DNA from 4 places in the Citrobacter sp. Cm046 genome. Region 1 is predicted to be linked to each of the others. Evidence: predicted binding sites of a transcription regulator. Region 1 holds the regulator's gene; each other region holds the start of a gene.
The links. Region 1 encodes CRP, which controls carbon source genes, mostly activating them, when cyclic AMP is high. Its sites were predicted from a motif close to ATGTGANNNNNNTCACAT; they were not measured.
Positions count from the first base shown of each region.

Region 2: a site for CRP is predicted at 2,299-2,316, ahead of cdd (cytidine deaminase). Genes of this name have one in related genera too.
Region 3: a site for CRP is predicted at 1,872-1,889, ahead of uxuA (mannonate dehydratase). Genes of this name have one in related genera too.
Region 4: a site for CRP is predicted at 2,643-2,660, ahead of udp (uridine phosphorylase). Genes of this name have one in related genera too.

Region 1 is NZ_JAOWGP010000026.1:17,716-21,988, forward strand. Features, by position in the region: gene OGX98_RS00990 (YheU family protein) at 1-67, shown strand, start outside; gene OGX98_RS00995 (phosphoribulokinase) at 122-991, shown strand; gene OGX98_RS01000 (OsmC family protein) at 1,079-1,486, opposite strand; gene crp (cAMP-activated global transcriptional regulator CRP) at 1,796-2,428, shown strand; gene OGX98_RS01010 (YccS/YhfK family putative transporter) at 2,480-4,273, shown strand, end outside.
Region 2 is NZ_JAOWGP010000043.1:69,669-73,941, reverse strand. Features, by position in the region: gene OGX98_RS16180 (NAD(P)-dependent oxidoreductase) at 1-18, opposite strand, end outside; gene OGX98_RS16175 (DUF2542 family protein) at 264-503, opposite strand; gene sanA (outer membrane permeability protein SanA) at 506-1,225, opposite strand; gene cdd (cytidine deaminase) at 1,356-2,240, opposite strand; gene OGX98_RS16160 (CidB/LrgB family autolysis modulator) at 2,389-3,084, opposite strand; gene OGX98_RS16155 (CidA/LrgA family protein) at 3,081-3,479, opposite strand; gene dusC (tRNA dihydrouridine(16) synthase DusC) at 3,697-4,273, shown strand, end outside.
Region 3 is NZ_JAOWGP010000043.1:107,239-111,511, forward strand. Features, by position in the region: gene pdxR (MocR-like pyridoxine biosynthesis transcription factor PdxR) at 1-543, shown strand, start outside; gene uxuA (mannonate dehydratase) at 586-1,776, opposite strand; gene OGX98_RS16320 (mannitol dehydrogenase family protein) at 1,979-3,445, shown strand; gene OGX98_RS16325 (CobW family GTP-binding protein) at 3,713-4,273, shown strand, end outside.
Region 4 is NZ_JAOWGP010000045.1:47,333-51,605, forward strand. Features, by position in the region: gene ubiE (bifunctional demethylmenaquinone methyltransferase/2-methoxy-6-polyprenyl-1,4-benzoquinol methylase UbiE) at 1-91, opposite strand, end outside; gene rmuC (DNA recombination protein RmuC) at 186-1,616, opposite strand; gene udp (uridine phosphorylase) at 1,757-2,518, opposite strand; gene OGX98_RS20895 (dienelactone hydrolase family protein) at 2,785-3,594, shown strand; gene metE (5-methyltetrahydropteroyltriglutamate--homocysteine S-methyltransferase) at 3,679-4,273, opposite strand, start outside.

The DNA.
Region 1 (4,273 bases):
CGTGCTGGTGTGGTCCGAACTGCATGAAACGGTCAACATTATGCCGAGGAAACAGCTTCACGAGTAATCCGCTGCCGACGGCTGACTATAATAAAAAAACCAACCTATTTATGGAGTTGTTATGTCTGCCAAACATCCGGTGATTGCGGTAACAGGATCCAGCGGCGCGGGGACCACCACCACCAGCCTCGCGTTTCGTAAAATTTTCGCGCAGTTAAATCTGCGTGCTGCCGAGGTGGAAGGTGACAGTTTTCATCGCTATACCCGCCCGGAAATGGACATGGCGATCCGCAAAGCGCGCGATGCCGGACGGCATATCAGCTATTTCGGCCCCGAAGCCAATGACTTCGGCCTGTTAGAACAAACCTTCATTGAGTATGGTCAGGCAGGAAAAGGCCAGTCGCGTAAATATCTGCACACTTACGACGAAGCCGTTCCGTGGAACCAGGTTCCAGGTACGTTTACCCCCTGGCAACCACTACCTGAGCCGACTGACGTTCTGTTCTACGAAGGACTGCACGGCGGTGTCGTTACTCCGCAACAAAATGTGGCGCGACATGTCGACCTGCTGGTTGGCGTTGTGCCAATCGTCAACCTGGAATGGATTCAGAAACTGACCCGTGATACCAGCGAGCGCGGACACTCACGTGAAGCGGTGATGGACTCGGTCGTGCGTTCAATGGACGACTACATCAATTACATCACTCCACAGTTTTCCCGCACGCATATTAACTTCCAGCGTGTGCCAACTGTCGACACCTCCAATCCCTTTGCGGCCAAGAGTATTCCGTCACTGGATGAGAGCTTTGTGGTGATTCATTTCCGCAACCTGGAAGGGATCGATTATCCCTGGTTGCTGGCGATGCTGCAGGGTTCATTCATCTCCCACATCAATACGTTAGTCGTACCGGGTGGCAAGATGGGGCTGGCAATGGAATTGATCATGCTGCCGTTAGTGCAACGACTGATGGAAGGAAAGAGGATCGAGTGAAGTGTTGCCGGATGGCGGCTGATGCCTTATCCGGCCTACGGGTTTACATCATGCAGGCCTGATAAGTATGACGCCATCAGGCGTGCATTACGAAGCAGCAATCACTTCATAGGAATGGGTGATATTCACCGCTTTTTCCAGCATCAACGCCACGGAGCAATATTTCTCAGCCGAAAGATCTACCGCGCGGGACACGGAGGCATCTTTCAGGTCATGGCCGGTGACAATGAAATGCAGATTGATATGGGTAAAAAGACGCGGTGCTTCTTCACGACGTTCAGAGGTGAGTTTCACTTCACAGTTGGTCACATCCTGGCGACCCTTTTGCAGGATCGACACCACATCAATTGCGCTGCAACCACCCGCAGCCATTAACACCATTTCCATCGGGCTCGGCGCTTTATCACCGGAGTTACCGTCCATCAGAATTTGGTGGCCAGAGGCGGACTCACCAAGGAAGGTTAACCCCTCAACCCACTTTACACGCGCTTGCATATTTCGTAACTCCAATGTTTCAATTTTCCTGACAGATTACGCGCACATAACAATTCTCGCAACGGAAGGCGACCTGCGTCATGCTGAAGCGAGACACCAGGAGACACACGGCGAAAGCTATGCTAAAACAGTCGGGATGCTACAGTAATACAATGACGTACTGCATGTATGCAGAGGACATCACATTACAGGCTGCAGTGCACTTTTTAGCAGCCCCCTTCCCAGGTAGCGGGAAGCACATTTTTGCAACCCCAGAGGCAGCGTCGTTTTCTGGCTCTGGAGACAGCTTATAACAGAGGATAACCGCGCATGGTGCTTGGCAAACCGCAAACAGACCCGACTCTCGAATGGTTCTTGTCTCATTGCCATATTCATAAGTACCCATCGAAGAGCACGCTGATTCACCAGGGTGAAAAAGCGGAAACGTTGTATTACATCGTTAAAGGCTCAGTGGCAGTGCTGATCAAAGATGAAGAAGGGAAGGAAATGATCCTCTCTTATCTGAATCAGGGCGATTTTATTGGCGAACTGGGCCTGTTCGAAGAAGGCCAGGAACGTAGCGCCTGGGTACGAGCTAAAACCGCATGTGAAGTCGCTGAAATTTCATACAAAAAATTCCGTCAGTTAATCCAGGTGAACCCGGATATTCTGATGCGTCTGTCTTCCCAGATGGCTCGTCGTCTGCAAGTTACGTCCGAGAAAGTGGGTAACCTTGCCTTCCTCGACGTGACAGGCCGTATCGCCCAGACGCTGTTGAACCTGGCGAAACAACCTGATGCGATGACTCACCCGGACGGCATGCAGATCAAAATCACCCGTCAGGAAATTGGCCAGATCGTGGGTTGCTCCCGTGAAACCGTTGGTCGCATCCTGAAGATGCTGGAAGATCAAAACCTGATCTCCGCGCACGGTAAAACCATCGTCGTTTACGGCACACGTTAATTCCGCCAAAATGGCGCGTTACTCAGTAATGCGCCATTTTTGTTTACACTGATGTGGCGAAGACTGATTTATCACCCCGAGATCAACTACGCACTACGACAGACGCTGGTGCTGTGTTTACCTGTGGGTGTCGGTCTTATCATCGGTCAACTACATCTGGGGCTGCTTTTCTCCCTCGTCCCAGCCTGCTGCAACATTGCCGGTCTTGACACCCCACATAAACGCTTTTTTAAACGCTTAATTATTGGTGCGTCGCTGTTTGCCGGATGCAGTTTGATCATGCAACTACTGCTGGCGCAGACCATACCGTTACCGCTGATCCTCACCGGCCTGACGCTTATTCTCGGCGTAACTGCAGAGTTAAGTCCTCTGCATGCACGATTGTTGCCCGCCTCGCTCATTGCTGCAATTTTCACGCTTAGCCTTGCCGGGAACATGCCCGTCTGGGAGCCACTGTTAATCTATGCGCTGGGTACATTGTGGTACGGTCTGTTCAACTGGTTCTGGTTTTGGCTGTGGCGCGAGCAGCCGCTACGTGAATCACTCAGCCTGCTATACCGCGAACTGGCCGATTACTGTGAGGCTAAATACAGTCTGCTGACCCAGCACATCGATCCTGAAAAAGCGCTGCCTCCGCTGCTGGTACGCCAGCAGAAAGCAGTCGATCTCATTACCCAGTGTTATCAGCAGATGCACATGCTGTCGGCGCATCACAACAATGAGTACAAACGCCTGCTGCGTGCCTTTCAGGAGGCTCTGGATTTACAGGAGCATATTTCCGTCAGCCTGCATCAACCGGAAGAGGTGCAGAAACTGGTCGAACGCAGCCATGCAGAGCAGGTGATTCGCTGGAATGCGCGAACTGTCGCCGCCCGACTACGAGTGCTGGCAGATGACATTTTGTATCACCGCTTGCCTACGCGATTTTCAATGGAAAAGCAGATTGGCACCCTGGAAAAAATTGCCAGGCAGCATCCGGATAATCCCGTTGGACAGTTCTGCTACTGGCACTTTAGCCGCATTGCCCGCGTTCTGCGTACCCAGCGCCCGCTTTATGCCCGGGATTTGATGGCTGATAAGCAGCGCCGATTGCCGTTGCTCCCTGCTCTGAAAAGCTATTTGTCGTTTAAATCCCCTGCGCTGCGTAATGCGGGGCGTATCAGCGTCATGTTAAGTATCGCCAGCCTGATGGGTAGCGCCTTACATTTGCCAAAACCATACTGGATCCTGATGACGATATTGTTCGTCACGCAAAATGGCTACGGCGCAACCCGGGTGCGTATTCTGCATCGCTCGGCAGGTACTCTCGTTGGGCTTATCATCGCTGGCGTCACATTGCACTTCCATATCCCCGAGGGTTTCACGCTGGCGGCTATGTTGCTTATCACTTTGGTGAGCTACCTGATTATCCGCAAAAACTACGGCTGGGCCACAGTAGGTTTTACTGTCACGGCAGTGTATACCCTGCAACTACTGACGCTGAATGGGGAGCAGTTTATCGTACCGCGCTTTGTCGATACGGTGATGGGCTGTTTGATCGCCTTTGGCGGCACACTCTGGCTGTGGCCGCAATGGCAGAGCGGCCTGCTGCGTAAGAACGCCCACGATGCGCTAGAATCCGATCAGGAAGCCATTCGCCTGATTCTCAGCAACGACCCGCAGGCTACACCGCTGGCATATCAGCGTATGCGGGTTAATCAGGCGCATAACACTCTGTTTAACTCACTGAACCAGGCGATGCAGGAACCAGGGTTTAACTCACACTATCTGGCAGATATGAAACTGTGGGTTACGCACAGCCAGTTTATTGTCGAGCACATTAACGCGATGACCACTCTGGCAAGG
Region 2 (4,273 bases), on a different contig from region 1:
ATAATTTTGTTGTGGCATATTTTCTTCCTTAATGCTTGAGTAAATTAAGGCGAACCGTTAATAACAAAATATAAAATTAGAAAAAATAATTTCTAAGGCTATTCTCAAGGCTAGCACTGCAGGAAGAGTATTCTGTGAAAGGATTCACAAATAGAGGACAGTGTCAGGGAAATGCTGGTGGACAGCATTTATCCCTTATGTTGAAATAACAATTGTTCTCATAATATTAGTTATTCTCAAACACTAATATTACATAAATGTCCTTATCGATAAAAGACTAAATAAATAACCATCCCAAAAGATAAGCATCCGCACCCGGCATAAACAAGAACATAACACCAGAATTGCAGTGGATCTTCATTGCGGTAGGCATATACCGGTTCACGTGCGTTCTTCTTTATTTTATCAACGGCCCCAGAGCGCCAGCCTTTCCATGCTTCACGAAAGCAAAACACAGGGATGAGAAGAAAGGCCAAAACGACGAAGAGTGTTTGCACATCCATGCTTATTTTCCTTGTTTCTTTTGTAATTCAAGTAACTGTTCTGGCGTTACCGCCGGATAACCCTGAGCATCATCCGGTACCTGATGCATTGTCGGGATCGGCACCAGCGGGCCTAAAAAACGAGGCTCGCGCTTAAAGAGATAGAGATCGGCCAGCGCCCCAAAACGGGCGCCGAATTCACGTACCCGTACGGTCAGCATATCTTTAGGTGAAGGCACCGCGTAGCACTGGGCTTGAATGCCCATATGAAGTGCAATAAACAAGGCGCGTTCACAGTGGAATCGCTGGGTAATGATGATGAAATCATTGGTATCAAACACTTTGCGGGTCCGCACAATGGAGTCGAGCGTGCGGAATCCGGCATAATCGAGCACGATGTCGGCAGGATCGACGCCTGCGGCAATCAGATCTTTACGCATCGTCATCGGTTCGTTATAGCTTTGCTGTGCGTTATCGCCACTGAGTAGCAGGTAATTCACCTTACCGCTGTTATAAGCGTTTAATGCGCCCTGAATGCGGTAGCGGTAATACTGGTTAATGACGCCGGTACGGTAGTATTTCGCTGTGCCTAATACCACGCCGACCTGGCGATAGGGTAAATCCTGCAATTCGTCGTAGATGTAAGGTGCTGTCTTCCAGCTCATCCATCTGTCGAGACCAAGCACAGTTAACAGCAGCAAGCCGATCAGGACTAACAAGCTGTAAAACACGCGCTTTAACATGCGGAAAACTCGATAATTGGATGGAATTTCAATCAGGCTACTGTACCCGACGGCGTAGCGCAAGAAACAGCAACCTGATTGAGGGGATTTTCAACAATCCAGCCGTGATAAGCGTCGAGCCATCAGGAAATTAACCCAGCAGTACGCGACTGATGTTATTGCATCCCAATGCTTTCAGGGTAGCGGAAGTGGCGTCCCACTGGATTAATTGCGCATCGGCTTTTTCTGCCAGCACCGCGCGTTGAATGTCCGGGTAATCATAGCCGTTGAGGTTCAACAGGTTTAATGCGCCCTGCAGCGGAGGCAGAGTTGGGTTGAAGGCGGCGTTTTCAGCATAGCTGCCACTGAAGATTTGACCATCTTTGCACTCCAGCGCAACACCGCTCGGGGAGTGACTGTATGGCATATGACAATGATTAGCGGCGGTAATCGCCGCCTGGGTCAGCGTATCGCCTTCCAGCGCGAAGCCGTGATCCTGCTCATCCATCAACAAGGTTTTGATGTCTAAATCTTTCGGGCCGAAAGCATCCGGCAGATAGTCGCGCAGGGCGTGCGGCTCACGTCCTGGCAGGTGAATGCGTAAATCCAGCCCGCTGTTCAGTTCATTCATAAACTGACGGCAGTGACCGCAAGGGGTGTAGTTTACGGTGATGGCGGTGAGTCCCTTTTCACCGCGTAACCAGGCGTGACTGATGGCGCTTTGCTCGGCATGAACAGTTTGCTGCATCGTCGCGCCAAGGAACTCCATATTCCCACCGAAATACCAGGTACCACTGATACCACGCGCAATTGCGCCAACGTTAAAATGGGAGAGATCGGTACGAGCGCAGGCAGCAGCCAGCGGCAGCAGAGCGAATGCCAGCGCGTCTTCGTCCAGTCCCGATTCGCGTTTAAGCACAGAGACCTGCTCAGCAGTTAACATGGCGGGGAAATGAACATCCGCCAGAAGGGGAGCCAGGGCTGATTGCAAGTTATCCGCGAGTTGGGCAAAAGAAGTTTGAAAACGTGGATGCATGGCGATGCCTCATAACAATGTAATGGAATCGTAGTTTACGGGCCTGTTACGCCTTTATATGTGATTCATATCTCATTATGTATGCAACTTATGAAACTTAAATTAAAAATGTGCAACGCATCGCAAATAAATGACCTAAAAATCAGGATTAGCCGAACAGTGCCAGAATAACCGGGAACAGGAACGGAGCCACCAGTGAAGTGATTATCCCGCAAATGACCAGCGCCAGAGAACTAAATGCGCCTTCCTGGTAGTCAAGCTCAGCACAGCGTGCGGTGCCCAGGGCGTGCGAGGCAGTACCCATTGCCAGCCCACGTGCAGCCTTGGTGCGAATCCGCATTGCATTCAGCAGAGTATGGCCAAATACGGCACCGAGGATGCCGACAAAAATAACGCAGACAGCGCTGATTGCCGGGATGCCGCCGATACTTCCTCCTACCGCCATGGCGATAGGTGTTGTCACTGATTTAGGCATGATAGACGCGGCAATTTCCGGTGAAGCCCCCAGTAGCAAAGCAATAGATGTGCCGGTAACCATCGCCACTACGCTGCCTGCGAAACAGATAGCAATAATGGACTTCCAGCGGGCGCGGATTTGGTGCAATTGCTCATACAGCGGATAGGCCAGCGCGACCACCGCAGGCTGCAGTAAATCGTTGAGAACCTCGCTGCCTTTAAAATAGTGATCGTAGGGAATACCGGTCAGGATCAGAAAGGGAATAATGACCACCATGGCGACGAGCAGTGGATTCAGCAGCGGCATTTTGATCCGCATAGCCAGCTTACGAGCGGCAAAAAATACCGCCAGCGTGAGGGGTAACGACCACCAGATATACGACATCATTCTTTAGATCCTTTCTGCCCAACGATTTTTCGTTCACCGTGCACAAGATGCGAGCTCCAGCTCACTACCAGGAAAACGACCAGTGTACTAATGGTGCAGGACACCACCACCGGACCAAATTGCGCACGGAGCAAGTCAAAGTACTGCATGATCCCTACACCAATTGGGACAAACAGAAGGGCCATATAGCGAATCAGGACATAGCAACCTGGATTAACCCATTTCGCAGGCAAGATTTGCAGCGCCAGCAGGACAAACAGGATTAGCATGCCGATAATGCTGCCCGGAATAGTTATGGGGAGCAGGGAAGCAAGAAAAATACCTGCATAGAGGCAGGCATAAATCAGTACGAAAGCGCGTATATATTGCCAGATAATATTCAGTGACTTGCTCATAGTAGAAACCCTTGACGAGACTGATTCATCATACAATTAAACTTTAAAACGTGCTACCGATCACATCATGAATTCTAAGCATAGTGGAAATAGATAACGGGAACATCGGCTAAACTCTGCGCTGAATACAGAATAGCGGTAAGTAACAGCTTCTCTGTGCTTTAAACCCTATCTCAGAGAAGTTACCATAGCGCCTCTCTTTTTTGCGGGTAACAATATGCGTGTTTTACTGGCGCCGATGGAAGGTGTGCTCGACTCACTGGTTCGCGAGCTGCTGACTGAAGTCAATGACTATGATCTCTGTATCACCGAATTTGTCCGGGTGGTGGATCAACTCCTGCCGGTAAAAGTGTTCCATCGCATTTGTCCTGAGTTGCTCAACGCCAGCCGTACGACATCCGGCACACGGGTGCGCATACAACTGCTGGGGCAGTATCCGCAGTGGCTGGCGGAGAATGCGGCCCGCGCGGTTGAACTGGGCTCGTTTGGTGTCGATCTGAACTGTGGCTGCCCGTCGAAACTGGTTAACGGCAGTGGCGGCGGCGCAACGTTATTAAAGGATCCGGAGCTTATCTACCGGGGGGCAAAAGCGATGCGCGAGGCCGTTCCGGACCATTTGCCGGTGACGGTAAAAGTACGCCTCGGCTGGGACAGCAGCGACAGACAGTTTGAAATTGCCGATGCCGTTCAGCAGGCAGGTGCCAGCGAGCTGGCGGTTCATGGCCGAACCAAAGAGCAGGGCTACAAGGCTGAGCACATTAACTGGCAGGCTATTGGTGAAATTCGCAAACGTC
Region 3 (4,273 bases), on a different contig from region 1:
GCCATGGACTATCACGATCGGGTTATCTATATGGGGACATTCTCAAAAACGCTGGGGCCGGGGGTGCGTCTCGGCTATCTCGTTTGTCCTGATGAGCTTCTACCGGCTGTACAGAATATGAAAGCGCTAAATAACAACGGCAGCCAGTGGTTATTGCAGCAGTTTTTAGCTGAGCTCATGCAAAATCAGGTGTTTTATACCCATCTTGGCAAACTTGCCTGCAGCTATGTAGCACGTCTTACCCTATTGCGTGACGGCCTTTCAGTTTTGTTTCCTGAAGGGAAAATCGATGGTGCGACGGCAGGCCTGCACCTCTCTTTGCGCATAGCCAGATCACCCGAGGTTATCGCAAAACTGCAAGCGCGCTGTCTGCAGGCAGGTATCCGTTTTGATACGCTGGAGAACATTGAAAATGGTTCGGAAGATGCCTGGCGTAAAGAGAACAGCGACGCTGTCATGTTTTTCGGTTTTGGTGGGTTGCAAATACAGCAGATAAACAAGGTACTGACGGTGCTGGAGCAGGCATTATTGCAGCCCTGGTGATGAACAGGGATCGAGCCTGACGCTCAATCCCTGTTAGCGACATTACAACAGATCGCGGAACTGTGTTTGTTTCAGTGCCAGTTCAACACCACGAACTTCAGCCAGCCCTTTCAGACGACCAATAGCAGAGTAGCCTGGGTTGGTTTTTTTGTGCAGATCGTCAAGCATCTGGTGTCCATGATCCGGACGCATCGGGATTGGACGCAGATCGCCCGCCTTCTTACGACGCTGTTCTTCGGTCAGAATGGCAGCCACTACCGATACCATATCCACATCACCTTGTAAGTGTGCGCCTTCATGGAAAGTTTTCGGGTTTTCTTCACGGCAGGTTGAGCGCAAATGCGTAAAGTGGATACGATCGCCAAAGGTTTCAATCATTTTCACCAGATCGTTATCCGCACGCACACCGTATGATCCGGTACACATGGTGAAACCGTTATAGATGCTGTCTACCGTTTCTTTCAGCCACTGCATATCTTCAATCGTAGAAACGATACGTGGCAGGCCGAGGATCGGGCGTGGCGGATCGTCAGGATGTACGGCCAGGCGCACGCCAACTTCTTCTGCTACCGGTACGATCGCACGCAGAAAAACAGCCATATTATTACGCAGATCATCTTTGCTGATGCCGTCGTATTCCGCCAGACGCGCGCGGAATTGATCCAGGGTATAACCTTCTTCAGCACCTGGCAGACCAGCGATAATATTGCGGGTCAGCTTTTCAATATCAGCGGCGCTCATGGAATTGAAATAGTCCCGGGCCTGGCGCTGCTCTTCCACGGTGTAATCCACCTCAGCGCCTGGACGTTGCAGGATGTGCAACTCAAAGGCTGCAAACGCTATCTGATCAAAACGCAACGCTTTAGAGCCGTCCGGCAACTGATATTCAAGGTCAGTACGCGTCCAGTCGAGAATCGGCATGAAGTTATAACACACGGTATCAATGCCGCAGGTCGCCAGATTACGGATACTTTGCTGATAATTCGCAATCCACGTTTGATATTGCCCGGAGAGCGTTTTGATATCTTCGTGAACCGGAATACTTTCCACCACCGACCAGGTCAGCCCCTTTTCAGCCAGAATGGCCTGGCGTTTTTGAATCTCTTCGACGGGCCACACTTCACCGTTGGGAATATGGTGCAAGGCGGTCACAACACCAGTTGCGCCAGCCTGACGCACATCATCAAGCGATACCGGATCGTTAGGTCCGTACCAACGCCAGGTTTGTTCCATTGGTTCACCTCATAAGTTGTTATACCAAATTAAGTTGCGCGAATGACGACTACCATACAGGCATCCGTTGAATGATCAACAGAACGCCGATGATTGATTGATCAAGCTCACATTCCCCGGATAAATAAGGCACACCAATTTAATTTGCTGTCATATAACTTTATACTGGCATTGTTAATTAATGGTTAATCAGGTGTATTTAATGAAAACTATTGCCTCCGCCCAACTCCCGGAAAATGTACTGATGCCTCAGTACGATCGACAACAATTAAAAACGCGGATCGTACATTTTGGTTTCGGGGCATTTCACCGTGCTCATCAGGCCTTATTGACCGATCGGGCACTGAATGCACAGGGTGGCGATTGGGGAATTTGTGAGATCAGTCTGTTCAGTGGCGATCGACTGATGAGTCAACTTCGTGAGCAGGATCATTTATATACCGTGTTAGAAAAAGGCGCGCATGGCAATCAGTCAATTGTTATTGGCGCCGTCAAAGAGTGTCTGAACGCTAAGCTGGATTCACTGGCAGCCATCATTGAAAAATTCTGCGAGCCACAGGTGGCTATTGTTTCCTTAACCATCACCGAAAAAGGTTACTGTATTGATCCGGCGACAGGGACGCTTGATATCTCCAACCCGCGCATTGTTCACGATTTACAGACGCCGGATGAACCGCACTCAGCACCAGGTATCATTGTTGAAGCCCTGCACCGCCGACGCGAACGAGGAGTGCCTCCTTTTACCGTACTCTCCTGCGATAACATCCCGGACAATGGCCATGTGGTAAAAAATGCCGTACTGGGAATGGCAGAAAAGCGATCGCCTGAACTGGCGCTGTGGATACAAGAGCATGTCAGTTTTCCTGGCACCATGGTAGACCGCATTGTCCCGGCCGCGACCGAAGAGTCACTGGATGAAATTGCCCATGAATTGGGCGTTGCCGACCCTTGCTCAATCAGCTGCGAGCCTTTTATCCAGTGGGTCGTCGAAGATAACTTTGTCTCTGGTCGCCCCCAGTGGGAGCGCGCGGGCGTACAGATGGTCGATGACGTTCTGCCGTGGGAACAAATGAAACTGCGAATGCTCAACGGCAGCCATTCGTTTCTGGCCTATCTCGGTTATCTGGCCGGATTTCAACACATCAGCGACTGTATGCAAGACAGTGCGTTTCGTAAAGCCGCTTACTGCCTGATGCTCAATGAACAGGCCCCCACGCTGCAAATCACCGACGTTGATTTAGACCAGTACGCCACCAGCCTGCTGGAACGCTTTGCCAACCCGGCGCTAAAGCACAAAACCTGGCAAATCGCGATGGACGGGAGCCAGAAATTACCGCAGCGCATGCTGGAAAGCATCCGCGTACATTTAGCGCGCCAAAGCGAATGGCCCTTGCTGGCACTCGGTATTGCGGGCTGGATGCGTTACGTTAGCGGGGTGGACGATGCAGGCTCAGCCATAGATATACGCGACCCGATGAGTGAAAAAATCCGCACAATTGTCGAGCGCAGTACGGAATCAGAGCGTGTCACCGCATTACTTTCCTTGCACGAAATTTTTGCCACCGATCTGGTGCAAAATTCGCAATTTGTCAGCGCCATTGAGCAGGCATGGCAACGTATTGCCCAGCACGGTGCGCACCAGGCCGTAATTGATACGTTAAAAAATTAACGATTTCTGCCATTAAGAGCCTATCCCATTAGGCGTAGATTGTTGCAGTCAGTTTGGATACGAACAGCGCGGAACAACCGAAGCGTGCATGCAGTACGTGAGGATTATGGGCACTGCCAGGATACAAAATGACAAATAAAATAGCCTAATGGGATAGGCTCTAAACAGGACGAAGCATTCCTTCGTCCTCTCTCCCCTTCTCTTTTTCATTTTTTTTCGCCAGGATTATTGAACGCTATCACGGCATTTTATAATTCTGGAGCAAACGTGACTAAAACCAACCTCATTACCGGTTTTCTCGGCAGTGGCAAAACCACCTCGATTCTTCATTTACTGGCGAACAAAGATCCCGCAGAGAAGTGGGCCGTGCTGGTCAATGAATTTGGTGAAGTCGGCATTGACGGTGCTTTGTTGGCTGACAGCGGAGCGCTGCTAAAGGAGATCCCCGGTGGCTGCATGTGCTGCGTTAACGGTTTACCGATGCAGGTTGGTCTCAATACGCTGTTGCGCCAGGGAAAACCTGACCGGCTGCTGATCGAACCTACCGGTCTTGGGCACCCAAAACAGATTCTGGACTTACTCACCGCTCCGGTTTACGAACCATGGATCGATCTGCGCGCCACGCTTTGCATCCTTGACCCACGCCTGTTACTGGACGAAAAAAGCGTCGCTAATGATAACTTCCGCGATCAGCTAGCTGCCGCAGATGTCATTGTCGCCAACAAATCAGATCGCGCCACAACGGAAAGCAAGAATGCCCTGCAAACCTGGTGGCAGCATTACGGCGGAAATCGCCAGTTGATTCATGCCGAGCACGGAAAAATTGAC
Region 4 (4,273 bases), on a different contig from region 1:
AATGAAAAACGTGGGCCACCATGTCAGCTTTCTGCTCTTTAGCGACGGTCTGAAAGCCAAAGTGCGTCGTTTCTTGTGAATCTTCCACCATCTCAGTGCCTACTCATCAATAAAATGTTCGAGAAGTGTAACAGATTGGGCCAATTTGCCCTACCCTTCTGCCGGGTTCAACTACCCCAAACGGGCTAGTTCGATTGCTGATTTGCCGCCGCATTATCGGGATAAGCCTCATCCAGCTGCGCCTCCGGGACCGAGCGTAAGCGGTATTCTTCATCCTGAGTTGTGGCTTGTTCAGCCAGTTCAGGATTAATCTCGCGCTTAATTTCTACACCTAATCCACGAAACGCTTCTGCCTGCGACAGGACGTTTCCACGCCCTGAGGAGAGTTTTTTCATCGCCTGTCGGTAGTTGTCCTGCGCTTTGTCCAGACTCTGGCCGATCGCCGACATATCATCGATAAACAACCGCATTTTGTCATAAAGCTTGCTGGCCCGATCTGCAATCTGCTGCGCGTTACGGCTCTGGTGTTCATAACGCCACAGATTCGCGATAGTGCGCAATGCCACCAACAACGTAGTAGGGCTAACCAGCATAATGTTATTTTTGAGTGCTTCGGTTATCAGTTCGGGCTGTCTGTCCAGCGCAAGCAAAAAAGCAGGTTCAACGGGAATAAACATCAGTACATAATCAAGCGTGCGTAACCCTGGGAGCTGTTGGTAATCTTTGCGTCCCAACAGACGAATATGGTTACGCACAGAGGCAATATGCTCCTGCAACGCGCTCTCCCGGGTGTAGTCATCTTCTGCATTAAAATAGCGCTCGTAGGCGACCAGCGTCATTTTAGCGTCGATAACCACGTCTTTTCCCTGTGGCAGTCTGACAATAACATCCGGTTGCATCCGTGAACGCGCGTCATTTTCAATACTAACCTGGGTTTCATATTCATAGCCTTCACGCAGACCGGAAGCCTCCAGCACTCGCGTGAGCACCACTTCTCCCCAGTTCCCCTGGGTCTTGTTATCCCCTTTCAACGCCCGCGTCAGGTTAACGGCTTCCTGCGCCATCTGCGCGTTCAATTGCTGGAGATTACGAATTTCGTGCGCCAGAGTGTGCCTTTCCTGCGCCTCTTTACCAAAGCTATCCTGAACCTGACGGCGAAAACCGTCCAGCTGTTCACGCAATGGCGTAAGCAAACTATTCAGGCTTTGCCGGTTTTGCTCGTCAACGCGGCGGTTGCTGTGCTCAAAAATACGGTTCGCAAGGTTTTCGAACTGCTCGCTCAGACGCTGTTCACTGTTGATCATCTGGCGAATTTTATCTTCAGCGTGTTGCTGCGTCGCTTCCAGACGGGTGGTGACTTCCCGGAGATCGGCTTCCAGAGAGGTGTTGATGCTGTGTAAGCTGCGTAACTCGTTATTGAGTAGCTCACACTCTTCTCGCCAGTGGGCTTCCTGCGAAAGCTGTTGCCGGGCGGCGCTCAGCGCAATATCCAACTCACGCCGTTCTTCGATGAGATCTGCTCGGATCTGATCGGCACGCGCTTTGGTCGCCAGCCAACCCACAAGCAGCCCTGCAGCCAACGCCACCACAGCACTCATCATAATTGAAATATCCACAACGCCCCCTTACAGCAACGACTTACCTGCACAAAATAGAATTGTGCTGTATAAACGTCCAGTTTAAAAGGAATTTCCTGCGAGGCACTACGCAAAATAAAAAGGCCGAACACGTCGGCCTTTTTACAAAGAAGGGTGTATTACAGCAGGCGACGCGCTGCTTCTACCACGATTTTCACCGCGTGGCTTTCCGTTTGCTTCATGGTTTCTGCATTCGGGATCTCTTGCTGAGTACGGTTGACGATAACACCAGCAACCATACCTGCACGCAGACCCTGACTTGCGCACATAGTCAGCAGCGTAGCGGATTCCATTTCATAGTTCATAACGCCCATGGACTGCCACTCTTCCATAGAACCTTTGAAACGGCTCACCACACGACCAGAGAAGGTGTCGTAACGCTCCTGGCCTGGGTAGAAGGTATCAGAAGAGGCAGTAACGCCCACGTGAGTAGTTGCACCGATAGATTTCGCAGCTTCAACCAGCGCGGTGGTGCATTCGAAGTCCGCAACAGCCGGGAATTCCATTGGCGCAAAGTGCAGGCTTGCACCGTCCAGGCGAACTGATGCCGTGGTTACCAGCACATCACCAACATTGATATGCGGCTGAATAGCACCAGTAGTGCCGATACGCAGGAAGGTACGAATGCCCAGTTGAGCCAGTTCTTCTACAGCGATAGAAGTAGATGGGCCGCCGATACCGGTGGAGCAGACGATCACTGCTTTACCATCCAGTTCTGCACGCCAGGTAGTGAATTCGCGATGAGATGCCAGCTTGACCGGCTTATCCATCAGCGCGGCGATCTTTTCCACACGCTCCGGGTCGCCAGGGACGATAGCGAGCTGGGCCCCTTGTAAATCGTTCTTAGTGAGGCCGAGATGAAAAACATCAGACTTAGACATAAAAAACTCCTCTGTGAATCGGTTTTGTCAGAAGAAGCAAAAAGACACTTTACCGAAGGCATAAACATATTTTCGTGACAGTCATCACCATGATGTAAATCAATTGCATTAATTTACCGTTAAAAAGTGACACGCATCACATTAACTACTCATCATCGGGAAGCCTTGCACAAAAGATAGACCGTTTAAGGCAATGTGATTCGTTGCATGTGTCTATAGTTAACAATGCGCTTTTTTGCTGATTATTTAAGGGTACGGAGAATACCATGACAACAATACGACAATCTGGCTTTGCACCTGCTGCATCCCCACCCGCATCAACAACAGTTCACACACCGGATAACGCGATTATCGCAGGTGTAACGTCAATACCTTCTCAAGGCGATGATATGCCGGCGTATCACGCGCGGCCAAAACAGACTGATGGCCTGCTGCCCGTAGTCATCGTCGTGCAGGAAATATTTGGCATTCATGAACATATCCGTGATGTTTGCCGCCGACTTGCGCTGGAAGGGTATCTGGCTATCGCCCCGGAACTCTATTTTCGCGAGGGCGATCCAAATGATTTTGCAGATATCCCTACGCTACTGAGTGGCCTGGTAGCTAAAGTGCCTGACTCCCAGGTGCTGGCCGATCTGGACCACGTTGCCAGTTGGGCCTCCCGCAACGGCGGTGATGCACATCAACTGATGATCACCGGTTTTTGCTGGGGCGGTCGTATCGCCTGGCTGTATGCCGCTCACAATCCACAGCTCAAAGCGGCTGTGGCGTGGTACGGAAAACTGATTGGCGACAAAACCCTGAACTCACCTAAACACCCTGTCGATATCGCTACCGACCTGAATGCACCGGTATTGGGGCTTTACGGCGGTCAGGACTACAGCATTCCACAAGAGACTATCGAAACGATGCGTCAGGCACTGCGCGCCGCGAATGCCAAAGCGGAAATCGTGGTCTATCCCGATGCCGGACACGCGTTTAACGCCGATTATCGCCCGAGCTATCACGAAGAGTCTGCAAAAGACGGCTGGCAAAGAATGCTGGAGTGGTTCGCACTTTATGGCGGGAAGAAATAACGTATTTTGCCGGGTAGTGGCTACGCCTTACCCGGCTTACAAAACATCTCATCAGAACAGAGGCTTGCGCCTCCGTTTTTAATCTTACGCCTGACGCAGGTTCTGCGCGGCTTTGACCATGTTTGCCAGTGCGGCACGGGTTTCCGGCCAGCCGCGGGTTTTCAGACCACAGTCCGGGTTCACCCATAGACGCTCTGCGGGGATACGTTGCTCAGCTTTCTTCAGCAGGGCTTCAATCCACTCGACACTTGGAACGTTCGGTGAGTGGATGTCGTACACGCCCGGTCCGATTTCATTCGGATAGTCAAATTCTTCGAATGACTCCAGCAGCTCCATGTCAGAACGTGAGGTTTCAATAGTGATCACGTCTGCGTCCAGCGCCGCAATCGAATCCATGATGTCGTTAAACTCGCAATAACACATATGAGTGTGGATTTGGGTTTCGTCCTTCGCCACCGCAGCATTAATGCGGAAAGCTTCCACGCCCCACTCCAGGTATGCTGCCCAGTCGCTGCGACGCAGTGGCAGACCTTCGCGCAATGCCGGTTCGTCAATCTGGATGATGCCAATGCCAGCGGCTTCCAGATCCGCGACTTCATCACGCAGCGCCAGCGCAATCTGTTTAGCGATAGTTTCACGAGTCACATCTTCACGTGGGAATGACCAGCAGAGAATAGTC